Regions from separate parts of the Nocardia callitridis genome, predicted to be linked through region 1. Evidence: riboswitches for the same ligand, from Rfam matches in the RefSeq annotation. Region 1 holds a riboswitch; each other region holds the start of a gene.

Evidence for each region. A riboswitch is a leader RNA that binds a small molecule or an ion and turns the genes downstream of it on or off. The one in region 1 is predicted to bind cobalamin.
Region 2: it holds a riboswitch for cobalamin, as region 1 does, so the genes downstream of both, ABEA50_RS07695 (ABC transporter substrate-binding protein) here and metE (5-methyltetrahydropteroyltriglutamate--homocysteine S-methyltransferase) in region 1, are expected to answer to the same signal.
Region 3: it holds a riboswitch for cobalamin, as region 1 does, so the genes downstream of both, cobN (cobaltochelatase subunit CobN) here and metE (5-methyltetrahydropteroyltriglutamate--homocysteine S-methyltransferase) in region 1, are expected to answer to the same signal.
Region 4: it holds a riboswitch for cobalamin, as region 1 does, so the genes downstream of both, ABEA50_RS11110 (ABC transporter substrate-binding protein) here and metE (5-methyltetrahydropteroyltriglutamate--homocysteine S-methyltransferase) in region 1, are expected to answer to the same signal.

What each region holds. Positions count from the first base shown of each region.
Region 1 is NZ_BAABJM010000002.1:1,935,322-1,939,066, reverse strand. It holds gene metE (5-methyltetrahydropteroyltriglutamate--homocysteine S-methyltransferase) at 1-1,955, opposite strand, end outside; cobalamin riboswitch at 2,102-2,321, opposite strand; gene ABEA50_RS17555 (pyruvate carboxylase) at 2,580-3,745, shown strand, end outside.
Region 2 is NZ_BAABJM010000001.1:1,809,827-1,813,571, reverse strand. It holds gene ABEA50_RS07715 (hypothetical protein) at 1-35, opposite strand, end outside; gene ABEA50_RS07710 (DUF2752 domain-containing protein) at 43-504, opposite strand; gene ABEA50_RS07705 (glyoxalase superfamily protein) at 564-950, opposite strand; gene ABEA50_RS07700 (alpha/beta fold hydrolase) at 1,130-2,197, shown strand; cobalamin riboswitch at 2,303-2,453, shown strand; gene ABEA50_RS07695 (ABC transporter substrate-binding protein) at 2,489-3,745, shown strand, end outside.
Region 3 is NZ_BAABJM010000002.1:875,492-879,236, forward strand. It holds gene cobN (cobaltochelatase subunit CobN) at 1-2,303, opposite strand, end outside; cobalamin riboswitch at 2,337-2,459, opposite strand; gene ABEA50_RS12790 (TetR/AcrR family transcriptional regulator) at 2,436-3,065, opposite strand; gene ABEA50_RS12795 (MFS transporter) at 3,195-3,745, shown strand, end outside.
Region 4 is NZ_BAABJM010000002.1:505,173-508,917, reverse strand. It holds gene ABEA50_RS11115 (ABC transporter permease) at 1-17, opposite strand, end outside; gene ABEA50_RS11110 (ABC transporter substrate-binding protein) at 29-1,693, opposite strand; cobalamin riboswitch at 1,705-1,882, opposite strand; gene ABEA50_RS11105 (helix-turn-helix transcriptional regulator) at 1,956-2,909, opposite strand; gene ABEA50_RS11100 (DinB family protein) at 3,017-3,550, shown strand.

The DNA.
Region 1 (3,745 bases):
CCGAACTCCGAGTAGCACAGGTGCGTGTGGATCTGGGTCGTGTCCGCGACACCCGAGGTCGCCAGCCGGAAGGACTGCACCGACCACTCGAGGTACGCGGGCTGGTCGACCGCGCGCAACGGCAACAACTCGCGCAACGCGGGCTCATCGACCTGAACGATGCGGATACCCGCACCCTGCAGATCCACCGTCTCGTCGCGAATCGCCAAGGCCACCTGCCGCGCCGAATCGGCCAACGGCTGGTCATCACGCACGAACGACCACGCCAGAATGGTCACCGGCCCGGTGAGCATGCCCTTGACCGGCTTCTCGGTCAGGGACTGCGCGTAGGTGATCCAGTCCAGCGTCATCGCCGTCGGCCGAGCCACGTCCCCGAACAGGATCGGCGGACGCACGCACCGGGTGCCGTAGGACTGGACCCAGCCCAACTCGGTCGCCGCGAAGCCATCGAGTTGCTCGGCGAAGTACTGCACCATGTCGTTGCGCTCCGGCTCGCCGTGGACCAACACGTCGAGGCCGAGTTCCTCCTGGAGCGCGATCACCTCGGCGATCTCGGCGCGCATCCGCCGGATGTACTCCTGCTGATCGATCTCACCCTTGCGCAGCGCCGCCCTGGCCAACCGGATGGCCGAGGTCTGCGGGTAGGACCCGATGGTGGTGGTCGGCAGCGACGGCAGTCGCAGTCGATCCCGTTGCAGCGCCCTGCGTTCCTCGGCGGGCGCCCTACGCAGGGCCTCGGCGTCGAGCCCGGCCAGTCGGGCACGCACCTGTGGATCCTCCAGCCGGCGATCCGCCTTACGCGAGGCCAACGCCGCACGCGTGGCGGCCAATTCGGCGCCGATCGCCTCGGGACCCTCGGCCAGCCCCGTCGCGAGCAGCCGCACCTCGGCGACCTTCTCCGCGCCGAAGGCCAGCCACGAACGCAGCCGCTCCTCCAGCCCGGTCTCCACCGCCAGGGTGTAGGGCACGTGCAGCAGCGAGCACGAGGTGGATACCGCGACGCTGTCCGCACTGCCGAGCAGGGTGGCGAGCATGGCAAGACCATGGTCGAGATCGGCGCGCCAGACATTGCGTCCATCGACCAATCCCGCGACCAACAGCTTGTTCGCCAACGCGGGGACCTCGGCCACCGCGGCGACATCGACACCCGCGGTGAAATCGAGTGCGACCGCATCGATATCGGTCCCGGCCAGGGCGGGCAACGCCGCATCGGGGTGACCGAAGTAGGTGGCCACCAGGATCGCGGGACGTTCGGCCGCCGAGGACAATTCGGCGTAGGTGGTGCGCACCGCGTCGAGTTCGTCCGCCGTCAGATCGGTGACGAGCGCCGGTTCGTCGAGCTGTACCCACTGCGCGCCCGCCTCGGCGAGCAGTCGCAGCAATTCGCGATACAGCCCGACCAACTCGCCCAGTCGGTCCAGCGGTGATCCGGTGGCGGACTTGGCCAACTTCAGGAAGGTGATCGGCCCGACCACCACCGGCCGAGCCGGTACGCCCAGCTCGATCGCCTCACGCAGCTCCTGCAGTACCTTCTCCGGATTCAGCGAGAACGTCGTGTCCGCGCCGATCTCGGGCACCAGGTAGTGGTAGTTCGTGTCGAACCATTTGGTCATCTCCAACGGCTCGACGGTGTCGTTACCGCGCGCGGCGGCGAAATACCGATCCAGCGGATCCGCGATATCCGCGACCCTCGGCGGCAACGCGCCGAGCAACACGGCGGTATCGAGTACCTGGTCGTAGTACGAGAACGTGCCTACCGGGATCGAGTCGAGGCCGGCGGCCAGTAGTTCGGCGAACTGATCACGCCGCAGGTCCCGTGCGACGGCGTGCAGCGCGTCGGCATCGATCCTGCCCGCGAGATAGGACTCGGTGGCCCGCTTGAGCTCACGCCGCGGGCCGACCCGTGGGAGTCCGAGAACTGTTGCGGTGAACGGCTTCTGAGATGAAACAGTCATGTGGCTTCTCCAGTGCTGAGGTAGCAGACCATCGCCGGGGCGTGCGGAGAACCCTTCGACCCGCCGGAGAACCCGGTAGGGGAGCCCGACACATCGAAGTAGTGGTCCGCGCGCCCATATCCACGAGGCGGTGGCCGCCGGATACGGCGTATCCGGCACAGTTGGCAGGTCTTCGGACTCACAGGCACCGACCCCTACGGGCCGACCTACTGACCGTCGCTTCCCGAGCGACCCGCTCGCGCGTGCCGTGCTCTCAGTGCGTCATGACGGTGGTCGTTCCTGCATACCGCTGCGGGACAGTCCCGGATTCCCACCGGGTTCCCTCTTCACCGTTTCGTCCTGCGGACGATCGGGCTCGGCACCTCCGCACGACGTAGGGGCTCCATCTCGTACGCGCTTCGGTGAACCAGCTGCACCCTCGAGCATAGGCGTTCGAACGCGGTGCCCGCGCCCGGTGTCCGGTCACCCAGCGCGCGGGCGCAGTCGTGCCAGCGCACGGCCCGTGTGGGGGATGTTTCCGCCATGTCACCCGGACTTCGCAACGCTGCCATGTTCGGTTGTGAAGATCGGCGAGATCGGGAGTTGCCTATAGTGCCTGGGCTGAGCGCCAGGTACCTTGAATCAATGTTCTCGAAAGTGTTGGTTGCAAACCGTGGTGAGATCGCGATCCGTGCTTTCCGCGCGGCGTACGAACTCGGCATCGGGACCGTCGCCGTGTTCCCGTACGAGGATCGTAATTCGGTCCACCGACTGAAAGCGGCCGAGGCGTACCAGATCGGCGAGGAGGGCCACCCCGTCCGGGCCTACCTCTCGATCGACGCGATCATCGATGCCGCCGTGTCGGCGGGCGTCGACGCCATCTACCCCGGTTACGGATTCCTCTCCGAGAACCCCGATCTCGCCGCCGCGTGTGATCGTGCGGGCATCACCTTCATCGGTCCTTCCGCGCACGTGCTCGAACTGGCGGGCAACAAGGCGCGTGCGATCGATGCGGCACGGGCCGCGGGGCTTCCCGTGCTTCGTTCGAGTGCGCCCAGTGCCGACGTCGACGAATTGCTCGCGGCCTCGGCGGAATTGGACTACCCGATCTTCGTGAAGGCGGTGGCCGGTGGCGGCGGACGTGGCATGCGTCGTGTAGCCGAGCCGGAATCGCTGCGGGAGTCGATCGAGGCCGCCTCGCGCGAGGCGGAGTCGGCGTTCGGCGATCCGACCGTGTTCCTCGAGCAGGCGGTGGTGAACCCACGCCACATCGAGGTACAGATTCTCGCCGATCGCCACGGCGAGGTGATTCACCTTTTCGAACGAGATTGCTCGGTGCAACGACGGCATCAGAAGGTTGTGGAGCTCGCACCCGCGCCGAACCTGGATCCCGCGGTGCGCGAGCGCATCTGCGCGGACGCGGTGGCGTTCGCGCGCCAGATCGGCTACAGCTGCGCCGGCACGGTGGAGTTCCTGCTCGATGAGCGCGGCAACCACGTCTTCATCGAGATGAATCCGCGTATTCAGGTGGAGCACACGGTGACCGAGGAAATCACCGATGTCGATCTGGTGCAGGCGCAAATGCGGATCGCGGCGGGGGAGTCGCTGCGTGAGCTGGGGCTGAGTCAGGAATCGATCACGGTGCGCGGCGCGGCGTTGCAATGCCGCATCACCACCGAGGACCCCGCCAACGGATTCCGGCCCGACACCGGCAGGATCACCGCCTACCGCACGCCGGGTGGTGCCGGTGTCCGCTTGGACGGCGGCGCGACCCTCGGCGCGGAGATCGGCGCCTACTTCGATTCGATGCT
Region 2 (3,745 bases), on a different contig from region 1:
ACTATCGAAAAGACCTGACCCAGAATCGAATCCATGTCCCTCCTAAACCGGAGTCAACCACGTCCCCCACGGTGTATTGCGCAGCACGGTGTACAGCGCGAGCAGCCCGAGAAACACCCACATCGTGGTGCGACTGATCGCCGGTAACCGCATGGGTTCGCCGCGCCAGGCACGAACCGTCCAATCGCCCACCCACAGCACGAACGCGAGTACCAGCGGAATCGCCAGCAGACTGCTGTGCAACGAGTCGATGATGTGACCCTCGGTCAGGTTGTGCACCGCCCGCATGCCACCGCAACCGGGGCAATAGATCCCGGCCAGCGCGTAGAGCGGGCAGATCCCATAGGAACCTTCGACATGCGGGTCACGCAGATGCAGTAATACCCCGACGCCGATCCCGGCACCCGCTACGAGCAACGGAATCCAAGCTCCCGCAACTCCACGCGCCAGCGGCGCCGATTCGGCCTCGGCCGTGGGTTCGGGGGCAACATGCGCGTTCTCCACAAGCACCCACGGTAGCCGCGCGCCGCGGCACGCCGCCACGGTATCGATATCCGACGACGTCAGGAGCTCTGCGCGAAGCGCAGCACATTCCCGAACGGGTCGATGAGCTCGAACCCACGCCCACCTGGCCCGTCCTCGGGAGCGCCGGGCCGCGCGAAGCCGTATTCCACGTCCGCCAATTCCGCGTGCAGGGCGTCCACGTTGTGCACAGCGATCCACAGCACGGTGCCCGGCGTGCCGTCGCCGTGATGCTCGCTCAAATGCAGCGTCATCGAGGCACGCGATACCTGCGCGTAGAGCGGGCCGCCACCGGGCAGGTCGTCGAACCTGTACTCCCAGTCGACGACGAATCCCAGATAGTCGCGATAGAACCCGTAAGCCTTGGTGACGTCGAAGATCCGCTGCACGGGAATCGGCGGCTCGAAACCGATCGAATCGGAGGTCATGCGCGCAGTATGCCGACGGCATAGGACAGATCGGTGCCCTCCGGATGGTCGATTTCAGGCATGAACGTACCGATCCGTGGGTATTACTACCAGTGAGTCAGGGCCACCACCTGGACTGCTAGCACTAGCTAGCACTGGGCTTGCACGGTAATGTGGTGGCGGACACAAAGGAGTGCCTGATGCTGACAAAGACGATTCAGACGTCCATCCAGGCGCTGGCCGGTGCCCCCAACGGCGCGTTGACCGCCGCTTATCGCGCGGGATTGCGATCGCGGGCCTATCGCACCGCCGCACTGAACGCGCCGACCACACCGCATCAGGTTGTTCCGGTCACCACCGTCGACGGCGCTCGTCTGCGCGTGCACTCCTACGGGCCCGCCGATGGCGACGTCATCGTGCTGATCCACGGCTGGAGTTGCTGCCTCGAATACTGGAACCCGCAGATCAACGCGTTCGCCGAGAACCACCGCGTGGTCGTCTACGACCAGCGCGGGCACGGAAGCAGCGAACCCGGCCGTACGCTGCCCAGCCGCGAAACCCTCGCCGACGACCTCGCCGCCGTACTCGACGCCACCCTGCACCCCGGTCAGCGCGCGGTACTGGTCGGCCACAGCATGGGCGGCATCACGGTGCAGGCGTGGGCCGCACGGTATCCCGAGCAGGTACGCCGCCGCGCCGCCGCCGTCATGCTGGTCAACACCTCTTCGGGCGGTATCCGCTACGACACCGATCTGCTCCCGCTGCTGAACAAGCCGCTCACCGTCGGCGACAAGCCGGTCACGGTGCTCGGCGCCAGCATTCGGGTGCCGATCATCTTCGCCGAAACCCTGCTCACCTCCCCGCTGCCGTTGCCGGGCGGCTGGCCGGTGAACTTCCTGCTGAAGGCGCGGGTGATGTCCAAGCACGCGACCGCCGACCAGGTCGATTTCGCGCTGGGCATCGTGCGATCGTGTCGTCCGCTGGCGCGGGGACGTCACGCCGCGATGCTGGCGAACCTCGAACTGGGCGATGCCGCCAAGTATTTGACGGTGCCGACCACCGTCATCGCGGGCGAGCACGACCATCTCCTGCCGAAACGGATGTCGCGGCGCATCGCCGACATCCTGCGCGAGGCCGGAAACCTGGCGTCCTACCGAGTGTGGCCGACCGGACACCTCACCAATATCGAGGCCGCCGACTACTTCAATGCCGAACTCGCCCGTGTCGTGCAGCGCGCGGGCGGGCACGCCACCTATGCGGCTGGCTGACCTGCGCTGATCCGCAGCGGATTCGCCGAGCGTCGGAATCGTCCACGCCCGGTTCGCCTTTCGCCGTGACCACGGCCGCGTGCCGACGCGCCATCGCGCGGTCTTGTAACGTCGGTGAACGGCGTAGGGAACACCGGTGCGAATCCGGGGCTGTCCCGCAACTGTCACCGAGGAGTAATCCGCCAATTCAGTGGTCACGACCTACCCAGGTTGGAAGGCCGGCGGTGCGCGTCGATCCGGGAGCCAGGACACCTGCGCCCGCTGTATCGGGACACACCCACGAGGATGGCCATGAACAACTCCACATCGGCTCGGCACCCCTTAGGGCGCCGGAGCTTTCTGGTGGGCGGCGCACTCGGCGCCGCCGCGCTCGCCGCATCGCTGACCGGTTGCGGCACCGACGCCACCGACATTCCGGTCGGCCCGCCCCGACCCGGCGGTCGACTACGCACCGTCGTCGCGGGTCGCTCCGCGAGCGCCGACGTGCTCGACCCCTTCGACGCGGGCAGTTCCGCGGGCGGTGTCGTCTCCAAGAATGTCTGGGACAAGCTGGTCGCCTACAACGACGATCTGACGTTGCGCTACCGGCTCGCGCGATCGGTCGAGCCCAACGCCGACGGCAGCCGCTGGCGGATCACGCTGCGTCCCGGCATCGTCTTCAGCGACGGAACCCCGCTCACCTCGCGTGATGTGCTCTGGAGTTTTCAACGCATGGTCAACCCGAGGCAGCGTTCGGCGGGCGACGTCGCGATCATCGATATCGCGAACACCCGCACCGACGGCGACCTCGCCGTGGACGTAGCGATGCGGGCACCGATCGCCGACTTCGGATCGGTACTGGCCGGCTGGTACTGCTACGTGATCAAGGACGGCACCAGCACCTTCGACGACAGGACGCTGCCCGTCGGCACCGGCCCCTACGCGCTCGCGAGCTGGTCGCCCGGCGATCGCACTCTGCTGCGCCGCAACGAACGCTACTGGGACGGGCAGGTTCTGCTCGACGAGGTGGAAGTCATCCAGATCGCCGAAACCGAGGCGAGGATGAACGCGTTCCTCTCCGGTGACGCGGAGATGGTCCAGGAAATGTCCTATGTACAGGCGCAGAGTGCCGACAGCGACCAGGGCATCAAGTTGCTCGTGCCGCAATTCGGATTGATGAACTGTTTCCAGATGCGTTCGGACATGGCGCCTTTCGACGACGTGCGAGTGCGCCAGGCGATGCGCCTCGCGGTCGACCGACAGGCCATGGTCGATTCCGTCTACTACGGCTACGCCGAGATCGGCAACGACACCTACGGCAAGGGTGCTCCCTTCTATGACGACACGCTGCCGCAACGCTCCTACGACCCGCAACAGGCCAGAGCCCTGCTGAAGGCAGCGGGCAAAGAGAACCTCCAGGTGACCATGCACACCGCCGACGCCATCCCCGGCATGGTCGAATCGGCGACACTGTTCGCCGAACAGGCCAAGGCCGCCGGTATCACCATCGCACTCGAATCCGTACCCGCCGACACCTATTTCGCGATCGTCGCGGGCAAGCAGCCGCTC
Region 3 (3,745 bases), 1.1 Mb from region 1:
CCGGTCTCCCGCAGGCGCGGGACCACCTCGGTGGCGGCGAAACGCAGCACCTGGCGCACGTTCTCCTCGTCGGTGAGGTCGGCTACCGCCGAGGGCGACCAGTTCGCCGCCTGCAATCCCGCGACCAGTTCCCGGGCCCGCGCTTCGGCAGCGTCCACGGATTCGCGTGCGGCGTCACCGGATTCGTCGAGCCCGAGTGCCTCGCGCAGACCAGGCACCGACCGCTCACCACCCCACAGCTGCCTGGCACGCAACATCGCCAGCACCAGGTCGAGTTCGGCCGCACCCACGGGCGCCTGCCCGAGGATGTGCAGCCCATCGCGGATCTGCACGTCCTTGATCTCACACAGCCAGCCGTCGACGTGCAACAGCATGTCGTCGAACACCTCTTCGTCGGGGCGTTCGGCGAGGCCGAGATCGTGATCCATCTTCGCCGCGCGCATCAGCGTCCAGATCTGCTGGCGGATGGCGGGCAGTTTCGCGGGGTCGAGCGCGGAGATATTGGCGTGCTCGTCGAGTAATTGCTCCAGCCGCGCGATATCGCCGTAGCTTTCGGCGCGTGCCATCGGCGGGATCAGGTGGTCCACCAGGGTGGCGTGCGCGCGACGCTTGGCTTGCGTGCCCTCGCCGGGATCGTTGACGAGGAACGGGTAGATCAGCGGCAACTCACCCAACGCCGCGTCGGTGCCGCAGGAGGCCGACATGCCGAGGGTTTTGCCAGGCAGCCATTCCAGGTTGCCGTGCTTGCCCAGGTGCACCATCGCGTCGGCCGCGAAACCCGCCGGGGCACTGAGCCAGCGATAGGCGGCCAGGTAGTGGTGGCTCGGCGGCAAATCGGGATCGTGGTAGATGGCGACCGGGTTCGCACCGAAGCCGCGCGGCGGCTGCACCATCAGCACCACATTGCCGAAACGCAAAGCGGCGATCACGATCTCGCCCTTCGGGTCGGCGGAGCGATCCACGTACTGCTCGCCCGGCGGCGGCCCCCACGCCTCGATCACCGCCGCGCGCAGATCCTCGGGCAGGGTGTCGAACCATGCGGCGTACTCTTCGGCGCCGATGCGAATCGGGTTGCCTTCCAACTGCTGCGCGCTCAGCCAGTCCTGGTCCTGCCCGCCCGCCGCGATCAGCGCGTGAATGAGCGCGTCGCCGTCGCGCTCCTCCAGACCGGGAATCTCGCCCGGCTCGCCGAGATAGTAACCCGCCGAACGCATCTCGGTGAGCAGTCGAATCGCGCTGGCCGGGGTGTCCAGGCCGACCGCGTTACCGATGCGCGCGTGCTTGGTCGGATAGGCCGAGAGCATGAGCACCACCCGCTTGCGCTCGGCCGGAATGTGACGAAGGCGCGCGTACCGCACCGCGATGCCCGCCACCCGTGCGGCTCGCTCAGGATCGGGCACGTAGGTGGACAGCCCGTCGGCGTCGAACTCCTTGAACGAGAACGGCACCGTGATGATGCGGCCGTCGAACTCCGGCACCGCCACCTGCGTGGCGACGTCGAGTGGCGAAAGCCCGTCGTCGTTGGCGGCCCACTGCGCCCGTCCACTGGTCAAGCAAAGGCCTTGCAGGATAGGCACGTCCAGGTCCGCCAGCACGCCGACGTCCCACGCTTCGTCCTCGCCACCCGCCGAGGCGGTAGCCGGTTTGGTTCCGCCCGCCGCCAGCACGGTGACCACCAGTGCATCGGCCCGACGCAGTGTGTCGATCAGCTCCGGCTCCGCCGTGCGCAGCGAGGCGCAATACAACGGCAGTGCCCGCGCACCCGCCTGCTCGACAGCCAGGCACATGGCCTCGATGTAGGTGGTATTGCCCGCCAAATGCTGTGCGCGGTAATAGATCACCGCGACGGTGGGGCGGTCGACCTCGTGCGGCGCCGCCGCACGCTCGAGCTCGCCCCAGCTCGGCAACTGCACCGGCGGCTCGAAACCGTGGCCGGTGAGCAACACGGTGTCGGACAGGAAGTTGTACAGCTGACGCAGATTGTCCGCACCACCCGCGGCGAGGTAGTTGTGCGCGTCCGCGGCGACACCGCCCGGCACGGTGGAACACTCCATCAATTCCGCGTCCGGCGCGAGTTCACCGCCGAGCGCGACCATCGGGACGCCGCTCGCGCGCACCGCGTCCAACCCCGGTTCCCATGCTCGTTTACCGCCGAGAATGCGCACGATCACCAACTCGGCGCCGTCGAGCAAGGCGGGCAGGTCCTCCACCAACAGTCGGGCGGGATTGCCCCACCGGTAGCGTGCGCCGCTCGCGCGCGCGCTCAGCAGATCGGTGTCGGAGGTGGACAGCAGCAAAATCACAGGTGACGGCCTTCCTCGGGTTACGCGCCCATCGGGGGTTGCTGCTCGCCGGAGAGGGTCTGGCTGTTCACAGTGGCGCGACCGCACCGGATTTACACCGGTTTCCTCGTCGCCCGCCGAGCACGGCAGATGCTACCCGTCGGCCCGCGGTGCCCGATCCGCCTGCCCACCACGCACCGATCGCGCGGCGAGGAAGTCATCGACGATCCGCGCGCAATCGGCGGGCGTCGTCGGGGAGATGCCGAGCAGCCGCACGAACACGATCGGGCCGATGAGCTGCGACAATACCTGGGTGGTGTCGAATTCGCCGAGCTGGTCACGCACCTCGGGAGCATCGAAGAGCTGATCGAAGGGCACGCGGTATTGCTCGATGAGCCGTTGCCGCAGCACCGTCAGTTCACTCACGTCGCCGGTGTCGGTGCCCTCGCCCGTCGCGAGCCACGCCAACGTCGAGATCTGGAGGGGCACGTTGTCGACCACCTCGGCCTGTCGAACCAGCAGATCGATCAACCGTTCGCGTAGCGGGCCCTGCGGCGCCGGCTCGATACCGGGGGGCAGCAGGCGTTCCAGCGTGGCGGCGCGCAGCCGGACGACGCTGTCGAAGTGCCGGTAGAGAGTCGTGCGGGCGACCTTCGACATGCGGGTGACCGCCTCGATCGTCACCGCTTCCACCCCACCGGATGTCAGCAAGCTCGCGGCGGCGTCGAGCAGCCTGGTACGCGAGCGCGCCTTGCGTGGATCCATGTCGGCTGCACCGGTCATGGTCATGAGTTGCGCCGGTCCCCTCTCGAACTCGCCTGCGTCTGTTGTTGTTCCGCGACTTATGATACTGATAGTAGCGTAGCGATACTGATAGTCCTGTTAGCTCTGTCATGGTACTTCGGAGGCTCGATGGAACTCACCACGACCCGCCTCTCCGCCACGCAACGGTGGACGCTCGTCGTCGCCAGTCTCGCGGTGACACTGGTGATCGCGTCGATGGCGGCGCTCTACACAGCCCTCCCGGAGATCGCGGGCGCGACCGGCTCCACCCAGAAGGAGCTGACCTGGATCATCGACGGCTACACCCTGGCGCTGGCCTGCCTGGTACTGCCCGCCGGCGCGCTCGGCGACCGCTACGGACGCCGTGTCGTACTGATCGTGGGACTCTGCGTGTTCGCGGCCGCGTCTTCGGTGCCGTTGCTCGTCAACGATCCGACCTGGCTGATCGGCACCCGCGCGCTCGCCGGTGCGGGCGCCGCGTTCGTGATGCCATCGACGCTGTCACTGCTCACCGCGAGCTTTCCCGAGGAGCGCCGAGGCGGCGCCATCGGCCTGTGGGCGGGAATGGCCGGCGCCGGAGCCATTCTCGGCATCATCGGTTCGGGGCTCCTGCTCGAATACTGGTCGTGGACGTCGATCTTCCTCGGTATGTCGCTAGCCGGATTGGCACTGCTCGCGGC
Region 4 (3,745 bases), 1.4 Mb from region 1:
AGGGTGAGAACACGCATCGGTGCCGCCGTCAGGCGCCGGTGCGGCTGGTGATGTGGCGTCGCACGTTCGACACGGTGTAATCGGCCCACTCCGGCCCGGTCACCACCGTGAAGTATTTGAAGGTGCCCGCGACAACATAGGCCTGCTCGGCCACCAGAATTCGCTGCGCGCGCTCCAGTAGCTGATCGCGGCGCCCTGGATCGAATTCACCACGCAGTTGTCGGCCGATGTCATCGATCTCGGCATTCGCGACACCTTGCGCATTGGACGAACCACCGGTGGTCCACCGCACCAGGTACGGCTGGACGGGATCGGCGGTGCCCGAGAGCGAACCACTGAGCGCCACCGACGATTCCCACGCCGTCGGGTCCTTCTTCACCTCGGCGGAGTCCTCGGCATTGTCGATGCGCAACGCGAATCCGGCCTTGGCGACCTGATCCTGAATCGCGATCGCCACATCATTGGTCTCCGGGCCCTGCGCCTGGGTAACGAAGCGCACCACCAGTTTCCGTCCGTCCTTCTGCCGGATTCCGTCGGGTCCGGTCCGCCAACCCGCATCGTCGAGCAGCCGTTGGGCCGCATCGAGGTCGTGCACCTGATCGGCAACGGCGAACGGCATGTTCTGCGGATAGAGCCCGGTGGCCGCCTCGAATTGGCCGTTGCCGACATCGGCGGCGACGGCCTCGTAGTCGATGGCGGCGGCGAAGGCCTTGCGCACCGCGACATCCGTGAAAATCCCCGCCTTGGCGTTCATCTCCACCAACAGCGACTGCAACGCCTCCGGCGACGACAACACGTGCGTGTCGGAGTCACCCTGGAGTTCGAGCTGCGCCGAGGTCGACGGATAGAACGCCATATCGGCCTCGCCGCTGCGCACGCCGGCCAGGCGCGCCTGCTCGTCGGGGACCACCCGCACGGTGACGCCCCGCAGCGGCGGTGGGCCCTCCCAATGCCGCGGATAGGGAGCCAAAACCAGATTGTCGGGCGACCATTCGGTGATCTCGTAGGGCCCCGAGTAAGCACCGGCGCCGACGATCTTCGCCGAATCACCGCCCGCGGCCGCCATCGCCGCGACATCGTAGATCTGCAAGGAGTTGTCGCGAGCTGCCAGCGCCGCGGGCACCATGGCGTTGGGTCGCGGCGTGGTCAGCACGACCTTTCCGCCTTCGACGGTCGCGGTGGTGGCGGGATCCAAATACACCTGTGCCGCCGAGGACCGTGCGATCTGCCTGGTGAGCGCGGCGGCGACAGCGGGAGCGTCGACGGGCGCGCCGTTTTGGAAGGTGACACCGTCGCGCAAGGTCACCACCCAGCGGGTGTCGCCGTCGCGGGAGACGTCGCGGGCCAGCCAGGGTTGGACCGTGCCGTCCTCGGCGACCTGCAACAGATTCTCCGCCACGCCCCAGTCGAACAGCCAGTTCGTTCCGGTGCCGATCGGGTCGAGCCCGGCGATCTTGTAGGAGTTGTAGATCGTCAGCGTGCCGTCACCGGACTCGCGTAATCGGTGCGCGGCGGCCGCCGCGTCTGTCGGGGTATCACCGGCCCCGCAGGCGGGCAACACCATCGCGACAGCGAGCAGTGCGGCCGAGATGACGGCACGGGTGGAACGCCGACGCGGTAGGACATCGCGGGCATGGTCGGGTAGCCGCACGGCGTGACGCCGAGCGCGGCGAGTGAACACTCGCATCTTCATCCTCGTGAAATTCGATCCTGAACTGCGGAGCAGGTGTCCTGGCTCCCGGATCAACACTCGCCTTCGGCCTTCCAACCCAGGCAGGTCGTGGCCATCGGATGAAGGTTTGCTACTCGGTCACAGTTGCGGGACAGCCCCGGATTCGCACCGGTGTTCCCTGCGCAAGGAACTTAGCATCAGCCGTCTCGTCGGTTTGCTGCCCGAGGCGCGCATGCCATGCCGGAACGATCGCCGCCGGGCCCGTTCGAGCACGCGACGTCGTTCAGACGCGGGCGAAGCGGGCGCCCCAGGCCCGGAGCTCGTCGCGCAGTGCCTCCGGCTCGATCACGTCGAATTCCGCGTTCAACGTGCCGAGGCCCATGATCGGCCATTCCATGGAGTCGGCGCTCATCAGGACTCGGCAGTGGCGCAGATCGATGGTCTCCACGGTGCACCAGCGGCCGATGCGCTCGCGCACATACTGCGCGGGCGCACGGACCACCACCTCGATCCGGTGGGGCCGGCGCGCCTGATCCATTCCGGCACGGACGAATTCGGCGGCATCGGCGGCGGGAAGTTCGCGCGGACGGAACCGAGAACCGTCGCCCGACGGGTCGACGAGCCGGTCCAACCGGAAACTGCGCCAGCCGTGCCGGTCGAGGTCGTAGGCGACGAGATACCACCGGCGACCCAGTGCGACAAGGCGATGCGGCTCGGTGTGGCGCTGCGTTCGCCGACCGCCCACGGCGGTGTAATCGAATCGAAGACGCTCATTGTCGCGGCACGCGGTGGCGACGGTGGTGAGCGCGACCGGATCCGTACCCCGGCCGTCCGGTGCGCTCCACGCCGCGGGCACGGTCATCGTGCGCAAGGCGTCGACGCGTTGACGCAGGCGCGGGGGCAGCACCTGAATCACCTTGGCCAGCACCCGAACCGAGGGTTCCGCGAGCCCCTCAACGGTCCCGTGCACGGCCGCCTGCATGCCGACGACCAGCGCTACCGCTTCCTCGTCGTCGATCATCAAGGGCGGCAGCGCGGCACCCGGCGTGAGCTGGTAGCCGCCGTCGACACCCCGATGCGCCTGCACCGGGTATCCGAGTTCGCGCAACCGCTCGACATCGCGCCGCAGGGTTCGCCCCGAAACCTCTAGCCGATCGGCCAGTTCGATGCCCGGCCAGTACTTGTGTGTCTGTAGCAAGGACAGCAGTCGCAGTGTCCTGACGCTGGTGTTCGCCATATTTTCCAGTCTTCCCGCTATTGCGGACAGAAAGTGACCGCAATAGGTCATAGCGTAGCCATCGACGCACGAACCGACCATTGAATCCCCAGTTCGAAAGGCTGACCATGACCTCGACAACGCCCGTCGACCCGACCACCTCGACCGAACGTGACGACCTGCTCGCCGAGTTGAACCAGGCACGCTTCTTCCTGCGGCACACTGCCCAGAACCTCACCGACGAGCAGTCCGCGGCGCGCACCACCGTCAGCGAGTTGTGTGTGGCTGGCCTGATCAAGCACGTCACCGAGGTCGAACGCAACTGGGTCGGCATCATCCGTGGTGACAATTCGGGCATGAAGGACTTCGATGACATGACCGAAGCGGATTTCCAGAAGCGGGTCGACGAGTTCAAGCTGCTGCCCGGTGAAACGCTCGCAGAGGTCGTCGCGGCCTACGACGAGGTGGCGGCCGAGACCAATGCCCTCGTCGCGACTATCGATCTGAACAGCCGGTGGCCACTGCCGAAGGCACCGTGGTTCCAAGAAACGAGCAGGTCGACCCGCCGCGTGCTCATCCACATCATTGCCGAAACCGCCCAGCACGCGGGCCACGCCGACATCATTCGCGAGGCGATCGACGGTCAGAAGAGCATGGGCTGAGCGCAGCCGGCTTGCCTACCGGCGGCGCCGGTGGTGGTCGTGGGTCGAGCTCCCCGAGACAAGGTGCTAATGTCGCCCGCGTGACTGCCGGGTCGGCTATCAGCCGTGAGCGAGACGGGTTCCCGGCTGCTCCTTGATCGTCGGGCGGGCCCGAGGCCCGCCCCCTCCATGAGTGAAATCAGATCAAAAACCCCA